4 regions of the Extibacter sp. GGCC_0201 genome follow, and region 3 is predicted to be linked to each of the others. Evidence: predicted binding sites of a transcription regulator. Region 3 holds the regulator's gene; each other region holds the start of a gene.
What was found. The regulator Rex, encoded in region 3, represses fermentation and respiration genes when NADH is low (regulators of the CRP and FNR family bind a similar motif). The targets are predictions, from matches to a motif close to ATTGTTAANTANTTAACAAT.
Positions count from the first base shown of each region.

Region 1: a site for Rex is predicted at 3,068-3,087, ahead of pdxA (4-hydroxythreonine-4-phosphate dehydrogenase PdxA). Genes of this name have one in related genera too.
Region 2: a site for Rex is predicted at 3,985-4,004, ahead of HJV72_RS00845 (4Fe-4S dicluster domain-containing protein). Genes of this name have one in related genera too.
Region 4: a site for Rex is predicted at 3,031-3,050, ahead of HJV72_RS14795 (trans-4-hydroxy-L-proline dehydratase activase). Genes of this name have one in related genera too.

Region 1 is NZ_JABFCH010000033.1:12,229-18,600, forward strand. It holds gene HJV72_RS17260 (2-keto-3-deoxygluconate permease) at 1-442, opposite strand, end outside; gene HJV72_RS17265 (four-carbon acid sugar kinase family protein) at 465-1,808, opposite strand; gene pdxA (4-hydroxythreonine-4-phosphate dehydrogenase PdxA) at 1,841-2,860, opposite strand; gene tpiA (triose-phosphate isomerase) at 3,175-3,957, shown strand; gene HJV72_RS17280 (response regulator) at 4,062-4,895, opposite strand; gene dhaL (dihydroxyacetone kinase subunit DhaL) at 5,075-6,372, opposite strand, start outside.
Region 2 is NZ_JABFCH010000001.1:176,317-182,688, forward strand. It holds gene metF (methylenetetrahydrofolate reductase [NAD(P)H]) at 1-869, shown strand, start outside; gene HJV72_RS00835 (vitamin B12 dependent-methionine synthase activation domain-containing protein) at 890-1,531, shown strand; gene HJV72_RS00840 (homocysteine S-methyltransferase family protein) at 1,560-3,953, shown strand; gene HJV72_RS00845 (4Fe-4S dicluster domain-containing protein) at 4,062-5,573, shown strand; gene alaS (alanine--tRNA ligase) at 5,761-6,372, shown strand, end outside.
Region 3 is NZ_JABFCH010000019.1:49-5,457, forward strand. It holds gene HJV72_RS12850 (ABC-F family ATP-binding cassette domain-containing protein) at 43-1,962, opposite strand; gene HJV72_RS12855 (redox-sensing transcriptional repressor Rex) at 2,117-2,767, shown strand; gene HJV72_RS12860 (NAD(P)H-hydrate dehydratase) at 2,890-4,389, shown strand; gene alr (alanine racemase) at 4,390-5,409, shown strand, end outside.
Region 4 is NZ_JABFCH010000023.1:62,195-68,566, forward strand. It holds gene HJV72_RS14770 (HD domain-containing protein) at 1-123, shown strand, start outside; gene HJV72_RS14775 (DUF1284 domain-containing protein) at 223-612, opposite strand; gene HJV72_RS14780 (biotin transporter BioY) at 603-1,151, opposite strand; gene HJV72_RS14785 (helix-turn-helix domain-containing protein) at 1,298-1,921, shown strand; gene HJV72_RS14790 (DUF1848 domain-containing protein) at 2,016-2,972, shown strand; gene HJV72_RS14795 (trans-4-hydroxy-L-proline dehydratase activase) at 3,130-4,038, shown strand; gene hypD (trans-4-hydroxy-L-proline dehydratase) at 4,044-6,372, shown strand, end outside.

The sequences.
Region 1 (6,372 bases), on a different contig from region 3:
CCGTATCCGTAGCATTGCCAAACTGTGAGGACAGTGATATGTACAGGGAACCGTTAGAGTTGGTAATAGCCGCAATCATAACGAACGGCGTAATGCCGAGGAATCCGTCCGGACCGCAGATTCTTCCGACGAGGAGTCCGAACAGCACACCAAGCACGAACTTCAAGCCGGTAAGCGTAACACCCTTGTATAAAGGCATGCCTACCTGTTTAATATTGATGGTGGAACCGCATACGATGAGGAAAAATCCCATCATCGCTGAATTCCCTTCATAGAATAATGCCGTTACATAGCCACCTATCTGGAAAGCCTGCGGCACAAATGTCGCTATAAGCACTGCGATTACAAGCGGTATGATTACGAGCCCGCCCGGCAGCTTTTTCATCTTGTTCAAAAGGTCAAGATCTTTCGTCTTCTTTACTTCTGTTTTCTGTTCTCCCATTTTCTCACTTCCTCCAATATTCTTATTGTCTCGCTGATTCACGGAACAGCCGGCTCACTATGTCACAAGCCGTGTTGTCATTGCCAGTCAGGCCACCTTTGCCTACTACCGGCAGTCCGTCGTAGCTTCCCACAAGACGGCCAACGTCCGTCTGCGGTATTACATAATCCATTACTTCTATGCACTCGACACCAAGCTGGTAACATACGTTGACCATCGTATCACCGCCTGTTGTGTAAAGTCCCGCTATCTTTTCTCTTCCGATCTGCTCGAGCACCTGTGAAATAATCGTGCCTAAGCCGGCATTTATCCTGTCTGCGCTCATGCCGCCGGCATAATGCCTCTTGTTATCTTCTTCATCTAGGTTCAGCAGTTCGCCGTGCAGGGCAGTCTCAAAGAGGATTGCTCTTGGCTGGCTGCCAGATTCCAGCAGTTCCACTGCTTTATGTACCGCCTTGAACGCCTCATCCATGGCAGCATCCCCACCTTCGATAAGAGGAACCGGATCTACGCTGATACGGACATGGCGGTCATCTTCACAGAGCACTTCCATCTGCCTCTTCGTGACAGGTGTCGCACTGCCTGCAGCGATGAGCACCGTCTTTCCTGCTTCATCTGCTTCCGGCGGAACATTCGGCTCTTCCGTTCCAATCAGCCCTCGGTGATAGGCAAGCTTTGACGTGAACGGTCCCGGGTCTACGGATACTACGTTCCAACGAAGTTCGATGCAGGCTTTTGCTATCTCCTCTACATCCTCCAGGGTTATCGCATCTACTACGATAACGCTGCATCCTGCACTGCGCTCTGCTTCCAGCGCTTCTCTGACAGCGTCCGCCCCCCTCAGGACCTTGTCGAGAGCCACGAGCCCCACCTGACGTTTCGTCTGCGAGGAGAGCAGCCTCGGTATATAGTTCTCCTTGACCGGAGTACGCACATCCTGCGCAACCGGAGTATTGATAAGCGCCACGCCGTCGATGACAGAATAGCCGCCCACCAGTATCCTTCTTGACTGTGGCATTGCAGGCACGACTACCGCCACGGCGTCTTCCCCGACCATATCCAGCATCGCGTCAACTTCGATTCCTACTCCGCCGCGAAGTGTCGTATCGATACGTTTTGTGAAATGTCTGACGCCCATCCGCTTCAGCGCCTGCGTCGCAGACTTTACCTTTTCGTAAGCTTCATTTGCCGGAAGTGCCCTGCTGTTGCTGCTGATCAGCACTGCATCCAGCGCATCCAGACCTTCTGCTTTTTCCGCCGCTTCCTCATTAAAAAATACCGCCGTCCTCGCTTTTGACCTTGCCAGCAGCACGCCTGTCGTGGTGGCTCCTGTCAAATCATCCGCTACTGCACCGATTAAAGGCATCTTTATCCCTCTCTTTCTATAATCACAGTCTCTTAGTTCTCTTCTCTTTCATGCTGTTTTGCGGCATATTCGGCAACTACCTTTGTAGATTCGATAAGGCTTATGGAGCCGGCGATGCCTTTTCCCGCGATATCAAATGCTGTCCCGTGATCTACAGAGCCTCTGATAAACGGGAGGCCGAATGTAAGCGTAACTGATTTTTCAAAATCCAGCGTCTTGCAGGCGATGTGGCCCTGATCATGGTACAGAGAAAGGATCGCATCATATTTCCCTGACTTGCCGATGTGGAATACGGAATCTGCCGGGCATGGTCCCACTGCGTTGATGCCCCTTTCCTTCGCCGCTTCTACTGCCGGTCCGATATCTGTCAGTTCCTCTGTTCCGAACAGTCCGTTATCTCCATTGTGGGGATTCAGGCCTGCCACTGCGATATGTGGATGCTCGATTCCGACCTTGCGCAGTTCTTTATCGATATTAATTACATTGTCAAGAATAACGTCCTTGGTTGCATAGTGGCATGCGTCTACAAGAGACATGTGGCGGCTTACAAAGAATACTCTCAGCTTATGGCAGGAGAACATGGTCAGTGCATACGGTGAATTGGTAACATTCTGATAGATCTCCGTATGTCCGGGCTCTTTTACGCCGACAAGCTTGATTGCCCCTTTGTGGATCGGCGAGGTAGAGACGGCGTCGATCTTCTTAGCCATTCCTAATTCAATAGATTTCATAATCCAGTCAATTGCCATCTGTCCCGCAAGCTTCTGTTCTTTGCCCCATTCGATGGAGTCCGTGTCATAATCCCCTGTCTCCATGATATCTACGGTGCCATATTCATATTTTGCTTCTGAAGGTTCTGTTATTAGATTGTAATTAAGCTCCTTGCCAAGCACCTTCGCCGCCTTTTCCATGATTGCCTTGCTTCCGATTACAAATGGCTTGCAGCACTCATGGATTTCCTTATCTAATATCGTGCCAACTACTATCTCCGGTCCGATACCTGCAGGGTCTCCCATGGTAATTGCTGTCACTGGTCTGAATTTTTCACTCATCTTCTCTCCATCCTTTCGTTTACTTTCGTTTATGTTTCCGTTTTTGTTTTCGTTTTTCTTTATTTGTAGTTTCATTTTATATGTATCTCTTTCATTATGCAACCGTTTTTTGTAATTTCAGTACAATTACATATTTCTATTATTCTTGTTTTGTGCATTTTAACCTGTTTTTTCATTGCTTTCTTTCGTTTTGTTTCGTTTTTTCGTTTTGTTAATATTTTCACGTTTTTGAAGTTGCGTTTTGACCGCTTATCATATATAATAGATTCAGATTATAAACAGAATCAACAGCAGATTACCATGAGGAGGCAACTATGCAGAAAAAATTGTATTTTGGAAGTAACTTGAAGATGTACAAGAACATACACGATACCGTGGAATACCTTCAGAATCTTGTAGGGTACACGAAGGATTTAAGCCGCGACGAAATTGAACTTTTTATCATACCTTCCTACACGACTCTGGAAAGCGCTGCGAAAAACGTAGACCGTACATATGTAAAGATTGGGGCACAGAACATGTGTTGGGAAGATGAAGGGCAGTTCACCGGAGAAATCTCACCTCTCATGCTGAAGGAAATCGGGATTGACCTTGTCATGATCGGACATTCCGAGAGAAGGCACGTATTCGGGGAGACCGATATCGAAGAAAACAAGAAGGTAAAGGCAGCGCTCAATCATGGCTTTACGACTTTGCTCTGCATCGGAGAGACGGCGGAAGAAAAGAGCTACGGCATCAGCCCAGAGGTTCTACGTACACAGCTCAAAATCGGTTTCCACGACATACCGGTATCACAGATTCCGAATATCTGGGTGGCATATGAACCGGTGTGGTCCATCGGCGTTAACGGAACGCCCGCGACAGCAGACTACGCAGAAGAGATGCACAAAGTCATCAAGCAGACTTTGCTGGACATCTTCGGGGATGCCGGAGCGGACATCCCTGTGCTCTACGGCGGGAGCGTCAATCCGGGCAACGCCAGCGAGCTCATCGTACAGCCGTCCATCGACGGGCTGTTCACCGGAAGGGCCGCATGGCAGGCAGATAAATTCGACAAGTTGATCCGCGATGCAAAAACAGCCTTTGAGTCTAAGTAAAAGGGACACCCTGAAAGGAATTGGGGACGGAGGAAATCTAGATTTCCTCCGTCCCCAATTCCTTTCAGGGTGTCCCCAATTCGTTTTCCCCTGTCCCCGGTCCGCTATTTGACTGTAAATAATTCTATCATATTATTTATCCTGTTCTCTATTACCGTCGGATCAAATGGTTTATGTATTATCTCGCAGATGCCCAGATCTCTGATCTGCTGCATCTTAACCGGAGAACTTTCAGCAGTAATGGCAATTACAGGCACATCATGCAGAAGCATCCTGCTCTGGGCCTTGTCCATCATTTCTATCCCATCCATCACAGGCATGATGATATCCAAAAGGACGGCCGCAATCTCTCCTTTATGGGCAGCGAGATGTCCTAATGCCTCTTCTCCGTCTGCTGCCTCTAACACCCTGTGCTTATCATGCAGCATTTCTTTTAATAATAGCCGGTTCATCTCGGCGTCATCTACAATGAGTACAAATCCTGGCTCCTTTTGCTTAATAGCCTGCACCTGTCCAATACGTTTCCTTTTCTGGCCCTCCGTCAGCCGGATAAGCTGGCTTACCCGGTTCGTGACGAGATACGGGTCGAAGGGCTTGGCAATCACATCACAAACACCTTTTTCCAAACCTTTCAAAATGTTATCCTTATACGTTTCTGCCGTTACAAATATGATAGGTATATCTTTATACTCCTCTGTCTTTTTCGCATATTCAAGAAATGTAAATCCGTCCATGACGGGCATGATGATGTCCAGCATAATCAGTGCTATATTGGAATACTCCTTCTCCAATATCCCAAGTGCTTCAAGACCGTTTTCCGCTTCCAGTATATTATAGTCTCCTCCTAATATGGCCGAAAGAAGCTGACGGTTCATCCCCATATCCTCTACGATTAAAATCGTCTTTTTTTCCGTACTGCCTGTATTGTAATTGTCCACGTTCTGATCCTCCATTTATATCACCTTATCACCTTCTTATATTATAAACGATTTCAAAGTATTTACAAGTTAAATGGGGACAGGGGAAAACGAATCGGGGACGGGGGAAATTTAAATTTCCCCCGTCCCCGATTCGTTTTCCCCTGCCCTGTCCCTAATCTATTTTGGGGTATCCCTCTTTATCCTTCTACGAATTCTCGCATTCCCTGGAAGATGAGCCAGACGGAGGTGGCTCCTGCATCCTGGTATCCGATGGCGCGTTCCATGAGCGACTTGGCACGTCCGAACTTGGCGGTATAGTTCTTCGTATCCTCGACGCCCTGTCTTGCAGCTTCTTCTGCTGCCCTCAGCATTTCGAGCAGTCCTTTTTCACTGTTGGCCTCCATAGCGTCTACAGCGGGCGACAGGGCGTCTACCATCGTCTTGTCCCCGACTTCTGCTTTGCCGCGCTCCTGGATTGCTGCCAGGCTCTTCCGCTCCATCACGGCCAGATCTTCTGAGGTGATAGATGCTTTTGGCTCTGCGCCTTTCGCCCCTGCCAGGTACAGGCTCCCGAAGATGACGCCGGATGCGCCGCCCATGGACATGAGCATCGCCTTTCCCGCCGCCTCGAATATGGCGTAGGCGTTCTCTTCGCCTTCCATCTTAAGCAGCTTCTCCTTTGCCTTCCTCATGCCCCCGGCCATCCCGATGCCGTGGTCGCCGTCTCCGATAGCGCTGTCGATCTCGGTCAGATAGGGCTTCTTGGCAATCACTTTGTCCGCTATGTAGATAAGCATCTCCCTTACATCCTCCGCCGTCAGTTCCGTGAGCGTCCCTTCCCTCCTTCTGGACACGTACGGCTCCGCCAGATCTTGCGCGGCAGCCGATGCCGCTTCTGCTTCACGTGCTTCCACATCCGCCTCTTCTTCCCCAGCCGGCACATAAGAGCTGCCTGTCAGCTCCCCTTTGGCGTAATATGGGCTCCAGCACGGCATGTCGTAATATTTCCTCAGTTCCTCATCCAGCTGAAACAAGGTGATGGAGAATCCACCCATCTCCTGGCTCGTACAGTAATTGTTCAGATCTGCATCGTATACTTTGATGCCGTCCCTATCCAGAAGCTCCTTCACCTTGCGGAACACGATTGCAAGTTCCGTTATCGTCGTGGAGCCAAGCCCGTTCACAAGCACGCACACCTCATCGCCTTCTGCCAGGCCCGTGTCCTCTTTGATCTGGTCATACATCTTCTCGGCGAGAACATCTGCCGGCTGCCATTTCGTCCGTAGGACGCCACGCTCCCCGTGCAGCCCCATTCCATACTCGATCTCATCCTCTCCAAGTTCAAATATCGGCTTATCCACACCCGGCAGCTGTGCCGGGGCGGTCGCCACGCCTATCGTATTCGTATGGTCCCTCGCCTTTTCCGCTACCCTTGTCACTTCTTCCAGATCAAGGCCGACGTCACATGCCGCTCCAGCCGTCTTGACGACATATA
Region 2 (6,372 bases), on a different contig from region 3:
TGAAGATAAAAGAGATACTGAAGGATAAGGAACCACACATTTCGTTTGAGGTGTTTCCTCCAAAAACGGATGCAGGATATGAAAGTGTGCTGTCTGCGACAGAAAAAATAGCAGCATTAAAACCGTCATTTATAAGTGTAACCTATGGTGCAGGCGGCGGCACGAGCAAGAATACAGTCAACATTGCATCCCATATACAAAATGATCTGGGAGTGGTAAGCCTGGCACATCTGACATGCGCATCGTCCACTAAGGATGAAGTACGGCAGGTGATTGGAAAGCTGAAAGAAGAGGGAATTGAAAATGTACTGGGTCTTCGCGGCGATATACCCGATGACGTGCAGTTCCCTGTATCAAACCAGTACAAATACGCATATGAACTGATTCAGGATATAAAGTCCCAGGGCAGCTTCTGCGTAGGAGCGGCCTGCTATCCTGAGGGGCATGTGGAGACGGAACATAAGAAAGACGATATTGAGAATCTGAAGAACAAGGTGGAATGCGGGGTTGACTTTCTCACGACGCAGATGTTCTTTGACAACAATATCCTGTATAACTTTCTTTACCGTATCCGGGAAAAGGGAATTACTGTACCAGTGCTCCCGGGCATCATGCCGGTGACGAATTCCAAACAGATGAAGAGAATATGCTCTTTATCAGGAACAGCGCTGCCGGAGAGGTTCCGTGCCATCGTAGACCGCTTTGGAGACGATCCGAAGGCGATGCAGCAGGCCGGAATCGCATATGCGACCGACCAGATAATTGATTTGATTGCCAATGGGATTAATAACATACATATCTATTCCATGAACAAGCCGGAAGTCGCAGAGGCAATCATGTATAATCTGTCGGAAATAGTAAAAGTATAAGCGAAGCATAAGGGGAAGACATGGATACAAGGACGAAGGAAGCAGTTCGTTACTTGGGTTATGGCAGACATGCGGTAGATGATTATACACTTGCGCTGATCGGGGAAGCATTTGAAGAGCTGGACCTGCTGGCAGCCAGGAGAATCGTCTACCGCATTTTTGACTTGACGATGAAAGGGCAGGACTGCATAGAGATAGGGAATATATGCATCAGAAGCAGAAGCCTTGGCAGAAATATAAATGGCTGCAGTAAGGCAGCCGTGCTCGGGGCGACGCTTGGCATCGAGATAGACAGGTATATGAAGAAACTGAGTATCACGAATATGGCCAAGGCTGTTGTCGTACAGTCGTGTGCCGCCGCCCTGCTGGAAGAATATCTGGACAGCTGCCAGCTTGAGATAGAGCAGGAGGCGGCCCGGCAGGGCCTGTATCTCCGCCCACGGTTCAGCCCGGGTTACGGAGACTTTCCGATAGAACATCAGGAAGAGATTCTGCGGATGCTTGACACAGCCAAGAAGATTGGACTGACGATGACCGGAAGCAGCATGCTGACGCCGATGAAGTCTGTCACGGCAATCATAGGGATGAGCAGGAGGAAGGAACCGTGCCACAGAAAAGGCTGTGAGGTGTGCAAGATGACAGATTGTCCTTACAGAAGATGAAGGAAGACAATGGCAAAGGAGAAAGTAGATGTTATCACAGAGACTTGGAAAAGAACTATTATATTTTGACGGAGGCATGGGCACCCTGCTCCAGTCAAAGGGGCTTGGGCCGGGGGAACTGCCGGAGACGTGGAACCTGATACGCACGGAAGAGGTCATCGACATCCACCGGCAGTATTTTGAAGCCGGCAGTGATATCGTGCTGACGAATACATTTGGTGCTAACGCTCTGAAGTTCCATGATACAGAGTACCATCTAAAGGACATCGTATCCGCTGCCGTCAGAAACGTCAAGAAAGCTGCGAAGCTTGGTGTGGCTGACGGGCGCGAGACCTATACTGCACTTGATATCGGACCTACGGGCAAGCTGCTTAGGCCGATGGGGGATCTGGCATTTGAGGATGCCTATGAAGCCTTTAAAGAGGTCGTCTGCTATGGGGAGGAGGCTGGAGCAGATCTTGTCCATATCGAGACGATGAGCGACACGTATGAGGTGAAGGCGGCCGTTCTGGCAGTAAAAGAGAACACGGATCTTCCGGTATTTGCAACGATGATTTTTGACGAGAGAGGCAAGCTCCTGACAGGTGGAGATGTGTTGTCTGTCGTGGCCCTGCTGGAGGGGCTTAGGGTAGACGCCCTCGGAATCAACTGTGGGATGGGGCCAAAGCAGATGATGCCCGTACTGTATGAGATTATGAGATACGCCTCCATACCTGTTATCGTGAAGCCGAACGCGGGGCTTCCGAAACAGAAGGATGGGGAGGTGTTTTATGACGTGGATCCCGGGCATTTTGCAGAGGCGATGCACCAGGTCGTACAAGCAGGCGCCTGCGTTATCGGGGGATGCTGCGGAACGACACCTGCGCATATCAAGGCTATGGCAGGCAGATGTAAGGGAATGCGGCCAAAGTCGCCGGTAGAAAAAGGAGATACCATCGTATCTTCCTATGGGCAGGGTGTCGTTATCGGAGACCGGCCGGTCATCATAGGCGAGCGGATCAATCCGACGGGAAAGAGCAAGTTCAAGCAGGCGCTGAAGGATCATAACCTGGATTACATTCTGCGGGAAGGAATCACGCAGCAGGATAAAGGGGCACATATACTGGATGTCAACGTGGGGCTTCCTGATATAGATGAAGTATCCATGATGAAAGAGGTGGTATGTGAGCTGCAGAGCGTCACAAGCCTTCCGCTCCAGATTGACACGGTAGACATAACTGCCATGGAAGCGGCTATGCGCATATATAACGGAAAGCCGATGGTGAACTCTGTAAATGGGAAGCAGGAATCCATGGACACCGTATTTCCGCTCATAAAGAAATACGGCGGAGTAGTCATCGGACTGACGATTGATGAGGACGGCATTCCGGACACGGCGGATGGAAGGCTTAAGGTTGCCGGCAGGATAATCGACGAAGCGAAAAAGTACGGCATCGACCGGAAAGATATTGTCATCGATGTGCTTGCCATGACAATCAGTTCAGAGCCGGAAGGTGCAAAGATTACGCTGGACGCGCTTCGGAAGGTGACCGAACACTATGGTGTCCGCACGGTGCTCGGTGTCTCGAACATATCTTTCGGCCTGCCTTACCGCCCTGCAATCAATGCCAATTTCTATACGATGGCGATGCAGTGCGGACTCAGCGCGGGGATTATCAATCCGTCTTCAGAAGATATGATGCGGTCTTATTACTCCTTCTGCGCACTCATGAACCATGACAAGAACTGTGAACAGTATATTGTGCAGTATGGCAGTCAGAAAGCGCCTGCCCCATCCGTGCAGCCTTCGGGAGAGATGCCGCTCAAAGACGCCATAGAGAAAGGGTTGAAGGAAGAGGCGTATCAGGCGGCGGCCCGGCTTGTGATAGAAAAGGCACCGCTTGCCATCATCAACGAACACCTCATACCGGCTCTTGACGCGGTGGGGAAAGGGTTTGAAAAGGGAACCATCTTCCTTCCGCAGCTGCTTATGAGTGCAGATGCGGCGAAGCTCGCATTCGCGGTGCTTAAAGATGAGCTGGCCAAAAGCGGTGAAGCGGCACAGAAGAAGGAGAAGGTGCTTCTGGCTACCGTCAAGGGAGATATCCACGACATCGGCAAAAACATTGTGAAAGTACTGCTAGAGAACTACAGCTTTGATGTAATCGATCTTGGCAAAGATGTGGCGCCGGAGGTGATAGTCCAACGGGCAGTTGCAGAAGACGTGCGTCTCGTGGGTTTAAGTGCACTTATGACCACGACGGTCGTCAGCATGGAGGAGACGATTCGGCAGCTCAGACAGGAAAAGCCGGACTGCAAGGTCATGGTGGGCGGTGCTGTATTAAACGAGGAATATGCGGATATGATTGGAGCCGACTATTATGGAAAAGACGCGATGCAGTCTGTATATTATGCGCAGGACGTCCTGCACACAGCGAAGTGACGAATGTTTCTGATTAAATACATGTCTGCATATTGACAGTATTTTAACGATTCAGTATAGTGTTGGCAGGAACAAATTAGTGAAAGATAATCAGGAGGAAACTGCCATATGATGAGAGGGCTGGATACGACGGTCAGGAAGCTGAGAAGAAAAGTATTCGAGGAGGTTGCCAGGCTTGGGTTTAAGGCGAATGCCGGGACGCTGAATGATGACATGGAAGCGATTCCATATAAGATGGTGAACGAGGATACGGCAAAGTACAGGGAGAGCGTATACAGGGCCCGGGCAGTAGTCAGGGAAAGGCTGCGGCTGGCTATGGGGCTTTCGCTGCGTCCGGAAAATAAGCCGGTCCATCTGACTGCGGGCGTGGAATCGAGCAATATCTCGGACAAGTATTATGAACCGCCTCTCATGCAGGTGATACCTTCCGCATGCGAGGCGTGCGAGGAGCGGGGATATGAGGTCAGCAATATGTGCAAGGGCTGTCTGGCACATCCGTGCATGGAAGTCTGTCCGAAGGATGCCATCTCCATGATAAAAGGCCGTTCTTACATAGACCAGGATAAATGCATCAAATGCGGAAAATGCAAGTCCGTCTGCCCGTACGATGCCATCTCGAAGAAGGAGCGTCCATGCCAGAAAGCCTGTGGAGTCGGAGCGATTGAGTCGGACAGCTGCGGGCGTGCCCGTATCAACAATGACAAATGCGTATCCTGCGGCATGTGTATGGTAAGCTGTCCATTCGGCGCCATATCCGACAAGTCGCAGATATTCCAGCTTGCCCGGGCTTTGACGGAAGGTGATGAGATTGTGGCCGAGATTGCCCCTGCGTTTGCCGGGCAGTTCGGTGACAATATCACGCCGAGAAATCTTAAGGCTGCACTCCAGGAACTGGGATTCTCAGAGGTGTATGAGGTGGCGCTCGGAGCTGATATCGGCGCGGTGGCAGAGGCGCACCACTATGTCAATAAAGTGACGACAGGCGAACTTCCGTTTCTTCTCACTTCCTGCTGTCCGTCCTGGGCCATGCTTGCGAAGAAGTATTTTCCGGACCTGATAGACCAGGTGTCCCAGGAACTGACGCCGATGGTCGCGACCGCCCGGACGATAAAGCAGGAACATCCAGAAGCGAGGGTGGTATTTATCGGCCCGTGCGCGGCGAAGAAGCTGGAGGCGATGCGAAGGACCGTTCGCAGTGACGTAGACTTTGTCGTCACCTTTGAGGAGCTTCAGGCAATGTTTGATGCGAGGGACATTGACCTGTCCAAATACGAAGCGGAATCGTCCTTTCACAACGCGACCGGAGCCGGGCGCGGTTATGCGGTGGCCGGGGGCGTGGCAGAAGCAATCGAAAAATGCGTGAAAGAATATTATCCGGGCGTGGACGTGAGCATCGAACACGCAGAAGGACTGGCAGAGTGCAAGAAGACGCTGGCGCTTGCCAAGGCCGGCAAGATGAATGGCTGCCTCATCGAGGGGATGGGCTGTCCGGGCGGATGCGTGGCCGGAGCCGGAACCAATATCCAGGTCGCGAAGGCACAGAAAAAGATAAAAGAATTCGTGTCAGCATCGTCAAAACAGCTGCCGCCGAAGGAATTAGAAGAGATAGAGCTGAAATAAGGGACAGGGCAAAAAAATGAGTTTGGGACGGGGGAAAATTGATTTTCCCCCGTCCCAAACTTATTTTGCCCTGTCCCCGCCCGTTGACAAACAGCCGGGTTCTCTTTATAATTAAGACTTAAGTATCAAATTGTCCCGGATGCCTGTGGCTGCCGGGTATTTTGGATATAGAAGCAGGAGGGCAAATATGCAGAAATACGGAGTAAATGAATTGAGGAAAATGTTCCTGGAGTATTTTGAGAGCAAGGGACATCTGATAATGAAGAGTTTTTCGCTCGTACCTCACAATGACAAGAGCTTATTGCTGATCAATTCGGGCATGGCGCCGCTCAAGCCATATTTTACAGGGCAGGAGATTCCGCCGAGAAAAAGAGTCACCACATGTCAGAAGTGTATCCGTACCGGCGATATAGAGAATGTAGGCAAGACCGCCAGACACGGAACATTTTTCGAGATGCTTGGAAACTTCTCGTTCGGTGATTATTTCAAAAAGGAGTCTATCCGATGGACATGGGAGTTCCTCACAGAAGTGGTCGGGCTTGAACCGGACAGGCTGTATCCGTCCGTCTACCTGGACGATGATGAGGCATGGGAAATCTGGAATAAAGATATAGGAATCACACCGGAGCGGATCTTCCGTTTTGGAAAAGAAGACAACTTCTGGGAGCACGGTTCCGGGCCGTGTGGACCGTGTTCGGAGGTGTACTATGACCGGGGGCCTGAATATGGCTGCGGCAGTCCGGATTGTACGGTGGGATGTGAATGTGACCGTTATATGGAGATATGGAACAATGTATTT
Region 3 (5,409 bases):
AAAGTCGACCCCTGTGTTAACAGGGGTCTGACCCCTATGAAATTAATCGGCCAATTCTTCCCATTTTATATACAATTCTTCGAGTTCTGTCTGAATGGAAGCTTTTTCTGCTGCCAGTTCCTGGCAGCGTACCGAATTGGTGTATACCTCTTCTTGTGTCATGAGCGTGTCTATCTCGGCGTCCCGTCCTTCCAGACTGCTGATGCGTTCCTCGGTCTTCTTGAGGTCATTCTGGCGTTTGCGCTCTTTTGCCTGGGCTTCTTTCTGCTCCTGCCAGCTCAGTTTAGATTCGGACACCTCTTCCGGTGCTGCCGATGGATCATCCGACTGCCCGGTTCTTGCATATACCGCGGTCAGTTCCTCTTTCTTCTCCAGATAATAATCATAATTGCCTATATAGTTGACGAAAGTCTGGTTGACCAGATCCAGAATCCTGGTGGCAGTCTCGTTGATGAAGTAACGGTCGTGTGACACATACAGCACAGTGCCGGTGTAATCGTTCAGAGCCTTTTCCAGGATTTCCTTGGAAGTGATGTCCAGATGGTTGGTCGGCTCGTCAAGGATGAGGAAATTCGCTTCCGAGAGCATGAGCTTGGCAAGCGATACGCGCCCCCTCTCACCGCCGCTCAGGTCGCCGATCAGCTTGAACACGTCGTCACCTGTGAACAGGAATGCTGCCAGCATATTGCGTATCTGCGTATTGGTGAGTTTCGGATAATCGTCGGAGATCTCAGCAAAAATGGTCTTCTCCATATGAAGCACATGGTGCTCCTGGTCATAATAGCCAATCTGTACATTCGTTCCAAGCGTAAAGGTTCCGCTGTCCGCGCCAATTACGTTGTTAAGTATCTTAAGCAGCGTCGTCTTGCCTGTACCATTATCACCTATGACAGCGACATGCTCCCCGCGCTTGATATCAAAGCTTATGTCGGAAAAAAGGTGCTGGGGAGGGAAAGATTTGCTCAGATGCTCAACGCTCAGCACGTCATTTCCGCTCACGCAGGAAGGCTCGAGGGAAAGATGTATCTCTGTGACGGCCTCCTGAGGCTTTTCCGCCGGCTGCATCTTGGCAAGCATCTTTTCCCTGCTTTCTGCCCGTTTGATGGATTTTTCCCGGTTGAAAGAGCGCAGCTTCTCGATGACCGCCTCCTGGTGCTTGATTTCCTGCTGCTGGTTCAGGTACTCTTTCAGCTTCGCGTCACGAATCATCTTCTTCTTTTCGGCATACTGGCTGTAATTGCCAAGGAAGACGGACAACGTCCCCAGTTCAATCTCAAGGACCTTCGTGACGACCCTGTTCAGGAAATACCGGTCATGGGAGACGATGAGTACCGCACCCTGGTAGTTTAAAAGATATGTTTCCAGCCACGCGATGGAATTGAGGTCAAGATGATTGGTAGGCTCATCCAGAAGAAGGATGTCGGGCTTCGTCAGCAGGAGCTTGCCAAGAGAAACCCTCGTTTTCTGCCCTCCGGATAGTGTGTCGACCTTTTTTGCAAAATCCGTCTCGTCAAATCCAAGCCCTTTGAGGACCCCGGTTATCTCGCTTTCGTAGGCATAGCCGTTGGCGCGCTCGAAGACGGCGGTGAGACGGTTATATGTATCCAGGCGCGCTTTTAAAGCATCTCCTTCGAGATGCTTCAATTCCAGCTCTATCGCGCGTATCTGGCGTTCCGTCTCTATGACGTCCGCCTTGGCTGTCTTTACTTCTTCGTAGATAGTGCTGCCGCCCGACATATCCTGATGCTGCGCGAGATAGCCGATCGTCCTGCCTTTCGTGAGGATGACGTCCCCGGAATCCGCCGGAAGTTCCCCCACTATCATCTTCAGTATGGTGGATTTCCCTGCGCCGTTCGGTCCCACGAGGGCGGCTTTTTCATAGTCCTCTATATGAAAAGAAGCGTCTTTTACGATGACATCTTCTCCAAATGCTTTATTCATTCCATGGCATGCTAGTATCATAACGTCCTCCTGCATCGTCCTGCATTGCTTTAAAAGCAGGCTCTGCTAACATTCATTATATCGAAAATAGGACAAAATACAACTAAAAGTTTGACTTTGAAGTGACAATTCTATATAATATTTTTTAGAACGTAACAGGAAGGTGAGTGGGCTAGTGGAAGAAAGAGAAATCTCTCAGGCAGTGATTCGGAGGCTGCCAAGATATTACAGATATTTGGGGGAACTGCTGGAAAACGGAGTTGAAAGAATATCATCCAATGATTTGAGCAAGAGAATGAAAGTTACAGCATCCCAGATTCGTCAGGACCTCAACAATTTTGGCGGGTTCGGACAACAGGGATATGGCTATAATGTAAAGTATCTATATACAGAAATCGGCAAGATTCTCGGCCTGGAAGAAAATCACAATATCGTCATCATCGGAGCCGGTAATCTGGGACAGGCGCTTGCGAATTACGCTGCATTCGAAAAACGGGGCTTTATCTTAAAAGGAATCTTTGATGTGAATCCCAGGTTAAACGGAGTATCAATCAGAGGCGTGCCGATTCGTATGATGGATGAGCTGAAAGATTTTGTCCAGAATAACAATGTCGAGATTGCCGTATTGACCATCCCGAAAGACAAGGCGATTGAAGTCGCGAATCTCCTGGTAGATAATGGGGTAAGGGCAATCTGGAATTTTGCACATACGGATCTGAACCTGCCGGACCATATTATCGTCGAAAATGTTCACCTTATCGAGAGTCTTATGAGGCTCTCCTATAACATAGGCCGTTATAACGAAGAACATAGCGATAAAAAATAAAGAAGTATAAAAACGTGTAATGATGGGCATGTGCAGAACAGGCTTGTCTTTACACGTTCTTTTATATACCGGAACTTTTCGCAGGCTAGAAAAGACCGGCAAAATAACAGGAGGTGAGAGGTATGAAATATCTGCTGAATGCATCCCAGATGAAGCGCGCAGATCAATATACGATTGAGCAGCTTCAGATTCCTCCATCAGATCTGATGGAACGTGCCGCGGCGGCATGCGTGGCCTACATGGAAGACAGCAGGTTGGACCTGTCGGAGGCATGTGTCGTATGCGGAACCGGCAATAACGGAGGAGACGGCTTTGCTATCGCAAGGATGCTTACGGAAAAAGGGCATACGGTCACAGCTGTCCTCGCAGGGGACGAAGGACAGTGTTCCCGGGAGACGAAGGAACAGATAAAGCGTCTGCGGCAGACGGGAACTGAGATTGCCACAGATTATGCAGAAGGCCGGTACAGCATCATCGTGGACGCATTGTTTGGCGTCGGACTAAACCGTACTCTCGAAGGGAGGTACAGGGAACTTGTTGAAGCCATGAACCGCTCAGAGGGATACCGGCTGGCGGTAGACATTCCGTCCGGCGTGTGTGCGGACAACGGCTCTGTCATGGGGACGGCTTTTAGGGCCGACGCTACAGTGACGTTCCAGGAGAGGAAGCTTGGACTTGAATTATATCCGGGAAAGGAATACGCGGGGCAAGTAGTGACTGCAGATATCGGTATAGATGCATCAGAGGTCAAAAAAGAGAGCGGTACGGCCTTTACATATGAAGAAAGCGATTACAAGCGCCTCCTTCCTAAGCGCAGGGCCGATTCCAACAAGGGGACATATGGGAAGGTGCTGATCATCGCAGGGAGCAAGGGCATGTCCGGGGCCGCTTTCCTGAACGCCAAGGCGGCCTATACAGTGGGAGCCGGACTGGTACAGATATATACGTCGGAGGATAACCGCGTCATACTGCAGACGCTTCTGCCGGAAGCGGTTATCAAGACATATGACTTTTACGATGAAGTCGAACTGCTCAAGCTGCTGAACCGGGCAGATGTAGTGAGCGTAGGTTCTGGAATCGGGACGAGTGACAAGTCGAGGAAGATACTCAGGACAGTGATGGAAAATGTAGAAGTGCCATGCGTGATAGATGCAGACGGGCTGAATCTGATTGCAGACCACAAGAAATATCTTGACCGGCTGCGCCATGAGAACTTTATCTTTACGCCGCATATGAAAGAAATGTCCCGTATGACAGGGAAGGACATCCCGGAGCTCAGATCACAGAGAATGCAGATTCTGCGGGACTTTGCAGAAGAGTACAGCGTCACCTGCGTGCTGAAAGACGCACGGACAGTCACCATGTCGGCGGGCAGGCAGCCGTACGTGAACCTGTCAGGCAATGCATCCATGGCGAAGGCAGGCTCCGGCGATGTGCTCGCAGGTGTGATAGCAGGCCTGCTGTCACAGGGGCTGGGACTCAGAGAAGCAGCGGAGCTTGGAACGTATCTGCACGGCCGGGCAGGGGAACTTGCATGTCTGGATAAAGGATGCTACAGCGTCATGGCATCTGATCTGATCGAGTATGCCGGCCGGGCAATGAAAGAACAGGAGGACAGATAGATGAAAGCATATAACAGAGTGTGTGCCAGGATAGACCTGGATGCGGTGGAATATAATATAGAGATGATGAGACGAAATGTCAGAGAAGGGGTTAAGATGCTCGGTGTCGTGAAGACGGACGGCTATGGACACGGAGCGGTGCAGATAGCAAAAATGCTCTCTCCGAAAGAGTATATGTGGGGATTCGCGGTCGCGACGCTTGACGAAGCTTTAGTACTGCGCCGCGCAGGAATTGAAAAGCCATTGCTCGTACTGGGCTGCATCTTTCCGGATCAACGGGAGGAAATGATAAAACACGACATCCGCATGACATTGTATACGGAAGAAATGGCCCGTGAGGTATCTGAACTTGCGGTCAAAATGGGAAAACAGGCATATATTCATATTAAGCTGGATACAGGGATGTCAAGACTTGGATTTATGATTGAAGAAGAGACGGCGGAAATAATCGAGCGTATAAGCAAGATGCCGAACCTGGCTTTGGAAGGAATGTACACACATTTTGCGAAAGCAGATGAGATAGATAAGTCTTTTACCGAAAAACAGATTAAAAACTACGTATGGATGAAAGAGACCCTTGCACAAAGAGGGGTAACATTCCAGTATTACCACTGTTCGAACAGTGCGGGAATCATCGATGTGCCGGAGGCGAACATGGATCTGGTCCGTGCCGGCATCTCTACCTATGGCCTGTATCCGTCTGAGGAAGTACACAAGGAAAATGTCCCGCTGAAACCGGCCATGGAGCTTATCAGCCATGTGGCACACGTGAAGTGGGTAGAGGCAGGTACCCCGGTGAGCTACGGCGGCACATATATTACAGACAGGAAGACTAGGATAGCAACGATACCGGTAGGGTATGGAGACGGATATCCAAGAAGCCTCTCCAATAAGGGATATGTCCTGATTCATGGGAAGAAGGCACCTATTCTCGGCCGCATATGCATGGACCAGTTCATGGTTGATGTGACGGAGATAGATGATGTGAAGTATGCAGACAAAGTGACACTGGTAGGAAAT
Region 4 (6,372 bases), on a different contig from region 3:
ATGAAGGATAAAGAGATGATAGGATGGTACTATAAGGGAATCCGGGATGCATTGGCGGAGAGCTTCCGCGGCGTAGCGGCATATGAAGAATACTGCAGGCTCGTGGAAAAGAATTTTGGATAGAAAGGCTGCCTGACCAAACGGATAGGATAAAGAAGCAGGCCGGAACTTACCGCTTACGTGTAAGTTCCGGCCTGCTTTTGCGGCGGTGCCTATTGACCGTCATTTTATTCCGGTTATCTTTTCACGGCAGGCACTTACCGGATACCAGCTGCAGCCACAGCATATATCCGCCAGCATGTCCGGCGTGGTATGCCGGCGTATGTATGAAGCCAGCTCCTGATAGATGTATGTCTTTTCTTCCAATCCGAAATATTCTGCTGCCTTCCTGTCAAAACGCTGTACTTTTTCATTATTCCGGCACAGATCGGTATCCAGCATGTCCGGGCAGCAGGAACATAGGTCATCCGTGGAAAAGACGAGTTCGATGGGAGTCTTGTCCTCTGTGCGCAGGCGGTGAACGACTTTATCCATGTTCTTTACAAATGCTTCGCTGTAGCCTTTGCCCGAGTATCCCTGGGTACAGAGCAGATGGTGTGGTCTCAGACGCATGCGGCACTCACCAGCCTTCTGTGGATTCTAAGTCCTATGATTGTGGCCAGAGCTGCTTTTATAACCGCTGTCGGTATAAACGGAAGCACGCAGGCAGTGAATGCAGCCCATATGCTGCAGCCGGTTACGAGGCAGAACATCACGATACCGCCGATATAATTGATGACTGTGCCGAGGATAAGGAAGGCAATGAACCCCATGTTGACCTGCCGGAACTTTTCTGCCCCGAAGCCGATGATATATGCCATAATAGGAAATGACAGGAGAAATCCTCCGGTCGGCCCTATGAGGTACTGGTACCCGCCTGTGAAGCCGGCAAGGACCGGTACACCCGCGGCTCCAAGCAGTACATAGATCAGAGCGGCAGCGGCCCCTTTTTTCGCTCCAAGTATGATAGCCGCAAGGGTGATTGCGAACGTCTGCATCGTCATCGGGACACCCGCCGGCATCGGTATGGATATCTGTGCCATGATTGCGATTACTGCAGTGCACAGACCGATGGTGCAGATGTCTTGAACAGATATTTTTGAATGATTCATGACAGCCTCCTGTAGAATTAGTATGTATGCAGTATATCCGAAATCAAAGGAAATGTCAACCTGATAAATATATTAGTTAACATTGTGCGTAAATGTTGACATTCAAGTTACTTGAAGGTGTTTAATAACGGTAAGGAGGAACAGAATTGACCATTAAAGAAGTTGAACAACTGGTAGATATGAAAAAAGCAAATATCCGTTATTATGAGGAGGAGGGCCTTCTTGCTCCGGGGAGAAATAGAGAGAACAATTACCGGGAATACAGCATGCATGAAGTGGAAGATCTGAAGAAGATAAAGTTCCTTAGGGTGCTCGGTGTTCCGGTAAAAGATATCAGAAGGGTAAAGGAAGGCAAAGTGACGGTATCTGAGGTTATCGGGGCAAGAAAAGCAGCACTTGAGCAAGAGATGGCAGAACTGTCGGAGGCGAGAAGCCTTTGTGACGAGCTGATACAGCGGAATGATACCTTTGATAATCTGGATGTAACTCTTATGGATATGCAGAATGCTTTCTTTAAAATGAGAGGAGCGAAGATTATGAGACTGGATAAAGTCTATCGTTTGGAAAATTATCGGAATATGTGCACCAGGATCTGGCAGACGATTTTCCTGATCTATTATCCTGCCATGCTGTCGTTAAAGTTCGTGATACATTATGAGCTGCCGTTCTGGCTGACCCTGCCGATGACGGTTTCTGCACTGGCGGCCGCGGCTGCGGCGGGGGTGATCGATTATAAGATTGCACATTATAAAGAAGAAAGTTCAAATTAGCATCCGTACGCACATAGGAATGGAAACGTTCTCCCTTTGACAACTTTATTTTTTCAGTATATTATTAGAATCAAGGGAGTCAGGAGAGCATAAAATGATTATCAGCGCGAGCAGAAGAACCGATATCCCCGCATGCTATCCGGAATGGTTTGTCAACCGACTGAAGGCCGGGGAGATATTAGTGCCAAACCCATACAACAGGAAGAAGATCAGCCGTATCGCCATATCACCGGATACGGTTGATTGTATTGTGTTCTGGACAAAGAACCCGGAGCCGCTCCTGCCAAAGCTCAAAGAGATCGATCAGCTCGGTTACCGATATTATTTTCAGATGACCGTCACGGATTACGGAATGGATATGGAGGAGAACCTGCCTTCGACGGAAGAATCGATGGCAACCTTCGTACTGCTGAGCGAGCGCCTCGGGAGAGAACGGGTTGACTGGAGGTTCGACCCGATTATCCTGAGTGGCACTTATACGCTCGGCTATCATCTGGAAAAGTTCGAGATGATGTGTGAATGGCTTCACAAGTATACGGACCGGTGCATCATCAGCTTCGTGGATGCTTACAGGGGGAATCCCTATCCAGAACTGGAAGAAGATGAGATGGCTTCTGTCGCAAAAGGGCTTGCCGGAATTGCCGGGAAGTATAAGCTTCCTCTCTATACGTGCGCAGAGAAGGTGAATCTGGAGCGTTACGGCATACGGCACGGCGCCTGTATCGACAAAGAAAAGATCCGGCACATTATCGGCTATAAGCTGGATTTGAAAAAAGATACCGGACAAAGAAGGGAATGCGGCTGCGCGGAGAGCATTGATATAGGGATGTATGATACATGCGTCAATGGCTGTGCGTACTGCTACGCGACAGGGGGGATTGAGAGCGCCCGAAGGAAGAAAGAACAGCATGACCCCGCATCGCCCCTTCTGATTGGACAGCTTCGGGGAGATGAGACGATTGTGGAACGTAAGGTGCAGTCAGGCAGAGACATGCAGATATCACTGTTTGACTATCCGTTAGGCTTCGGTTCGGCAGATGAGATATTGTAAGAAGTGCACAAAAATTTAATATATAATATATTGATTTTCATGAAATGGATGACAGTTCCTTGATAAATTCTTGACAAGGAACTGTTTTTTTGTTATGTTTAGACTAAAGTACAAACGTTAGTCTAAAAAGCGAAAGAACGACGTGTGAGGTGAAAAGATGAGTTTGATAACAAGCATCCAGAAGTATTCTATCCATGACGGTGACGGGATACGGACGACCGTCTTTTTTAAAGGATGTCTGCTGAAATGTCTGTGGTGCCATAATCCAGAGACACAGTGCTTTAAGCCTGAGCTTCTCTGCGACAGGGAACGATGTGCAGGATGCGGCAGCTGTGCCGCGGTCTGTCCCCAGAAGGCGGTGAAGGCAGAGGAAGGCAAGATGGTCACGGACCAGAAGCTCTGCACCGGCTGTGGTACATGTGTGGATTACTGCAACCTGAACCTGCGGGAAGTGGCCGGGAAAGAGTATGCCATCAGCGAGCTGATCAAGGAGCTTAAGAAAGATGAGATGTTCTACGAAGAATCCGGCGGCGGGGTTACGCTGTCCGGCGGCGAGGTTATGATGGCCGACATGGATTATGTGGAAGAACTTGCGAAGCGGCTCGATAAGATGGGGATTTCGGTAACGATTGATACATGCGGACAGGCGCCGTGTGAGAATTTTGAAAGGCTGCTGCCATATGTAGATACATTTTTGTATGATATCAAGACGATGGATAACGACGTACATAAAAAGTATATGGGCATGGGGAATGAGCAGATTTTAGAGAATCTGGAATATATCAGCGGCAAGGGTGCCCGCATATATATCCGCATTCCGGTAGTCCGGGAAGTAAACGGATCAATCGAGGATATGGGAGCGATTATAGACTATCTCAAGGAAAAGAAGATCAGGGTGGCCAATGTGAACCTTCTCCCATATCACAACACCGGTTCGGGAAAGTATGAAAAGCTTGGACTGACGTATAAAGGGTCGGACCTTCATGCGCCGTCGAACGATGAGATGGAACAGTTTGTGACGCTTTTTAAAGAATCAGGTTTCCACAACGTAAAAATAGGAGGTTAATGAAGATGGAAGAAAGAGGAATGAACGAACGGATCAAGAAACTCAGAAAGCTCAGCCTGGACACTCCGGCACACATTGACATGGAGCGTGCCGAGAGCATGACTAAGACGTATGAGGCTTATGAAGGCTCGCTGTCCATCCCGGAACTTCGCGCCCAGGTGCTCAAAGACTATTTTGCAACAAAGACGTTATACATAGGCGAGGGTGAGCTGATTGTCGGCGAGAAGGGCGATTCTCCGCAGGCATCTCCCACATTCCCGGAGCTGTGCTGCCACACGATGGAAGATATGCATGTCATGAATGACCGTGAACTCATAAGCTTCAAAGTAAAAGAAGAAGATTTTGAGAAGCAGGAAAAGGTGATGATTCCGTTCTGGGATAAGAGATGTATCCGGAACAAGATTCTGCGCCAGATGACGCCGGAGTGGAAGAAAGCGTATGAGGCAGGGCTGTTCACAGAGTTTATGGAACAGCGGGGACCGGGACATACGGTCGGTTCTGTAAAGATATATGAAAAAGGATTCCTTGACTATAAAGAAGATATCCAGGCCGCAATCGATAAGCTGGACTTCTTCAATGACCCGGAGGCGTTAGATAAGAAGAACGAGCTGGAGGGCATGAAGATTGCCTGCGACGCTATCATGATCCTCGGCGAGAGATATGCAGCCTATGCGAGAGAGCTGGCAGAAAAAGAAGGCAATCCAAAGCGAAAAGAAGAGCTGCTTCAGATTGCGGCCAACTGTGATGTCGTACCGGCACATAAGCCGGAGACATACTGGCAGGCAATCCAGATGTACTGGTTCGTACACCTCGGCGTCACGAGCGAGCTGAATCCGTGGGATGCGTACAGCCCGGGACGTCTTGACCAGCATCTGAATCCCTTCTATGAAAAAGACGTAAAAGAGGGGACGCTGGATGATGAGAAAGCGCTGGAGCTGCTGGAATGCCTGTGGGTCAAATTCAACAACCAGCCTGCACCGCCGAAGGTCGGCATTACGCTGAAGGAGAGCAGCACGTATACAGATTTTGCCAACCTGAACACAGGCGGTATCGCTCCGAATGGTGAGAACGGAGTCAATAACGTTAGCTATCTGATTCTGGACTGCATGGATGAGATGAAGCTGCTGCAGCCAAGCTCTAATGTACAGATCAGCAGGAAGACGCCGCAGAAGTTCCTGAAGCGTGCCTGCGAGATATCACGCAAGGGATGGGGACAGCCGGCGTTCTACAATACCGAGGCAATCGTCCAGGAACTGCTCAATGCCGGCAAGTCGCTGGAAGATGCAAGACGCGGCGGCACGAGCGGCTGCGTGGAGACAGGTGCATTTGGAAATGAAGCCTATATCCTCACCGGATACTTCAATATTCCGAAGATATTCGAGCTGACGCTGAACAACGGCTATGACAAAGTAAGCGGACAGCAGCTCGGACTTGAGCTCGGATATGCTGCGGACTTCAAGACATACGAAGAGCTATATGATGCATTTAAAAAGCAGATGAAATATTTTATCGATATCAAAGTGCAGGGAAGCAATGTCATCGAGAAGATATATGCAGAAGATATGCCTGTACCGTTCCTTTCCATCATTACCAATGACTGTATCTCAAAAGGCAAAGATTACAACGGCGGCGGCGCAAGGTACAACACAAAATATCTGCAGGGCGTAGGAATCGGTACGATTACGGACTGCCTGGCATCCGTGAAGTACAACGTATATGAGAAGAAGACATTTACGATGGATGAGCTGATGCAAGCGCTGGAAGACAATTTCGAGGGGCACGACAGAATCTGGAATATCGTATGCAACAAGACGCCGAAATACGGCAATGACGATGACTATGCGGACAGCATCATGAAGGATGTGTTCGAATACTACAGAAGCCAGGTGACAGGACGGCCGAATATGCTCGGAGGCATGTACCGCATCAACATGCTTCCTACCACGTGCCACGTATACTTTGGAGATGTCATGATGGCAAGCCCGAACGGACGTCTGGCCCACAAGCCGGTATCCGAAGGAATCTCGCCGGAAAAAGGCGCGGATACGAACGGCCCGACATCTGTCGTAAAATCATGTGCCAAGATGGACCACCTCCAGACAGGCGGAACACTTCTGAACCAGAAGTTCACGCCGAGCGTCGTTGCAGGAGAAGAAGGACTGAACCAGATGGCGAATCTCGTGCGTACGTACTTCAATATGGACGGCCACCACATCCAGTTCAATGTTATAGACAAAGAGACGCTGATACAGGCCCAGAAGCACCCGGAAGACTACAAGGACCTGATCGTACGTGTCGCGGGTTACAGCGACCACTTCAGAAACCTGAGCAAGG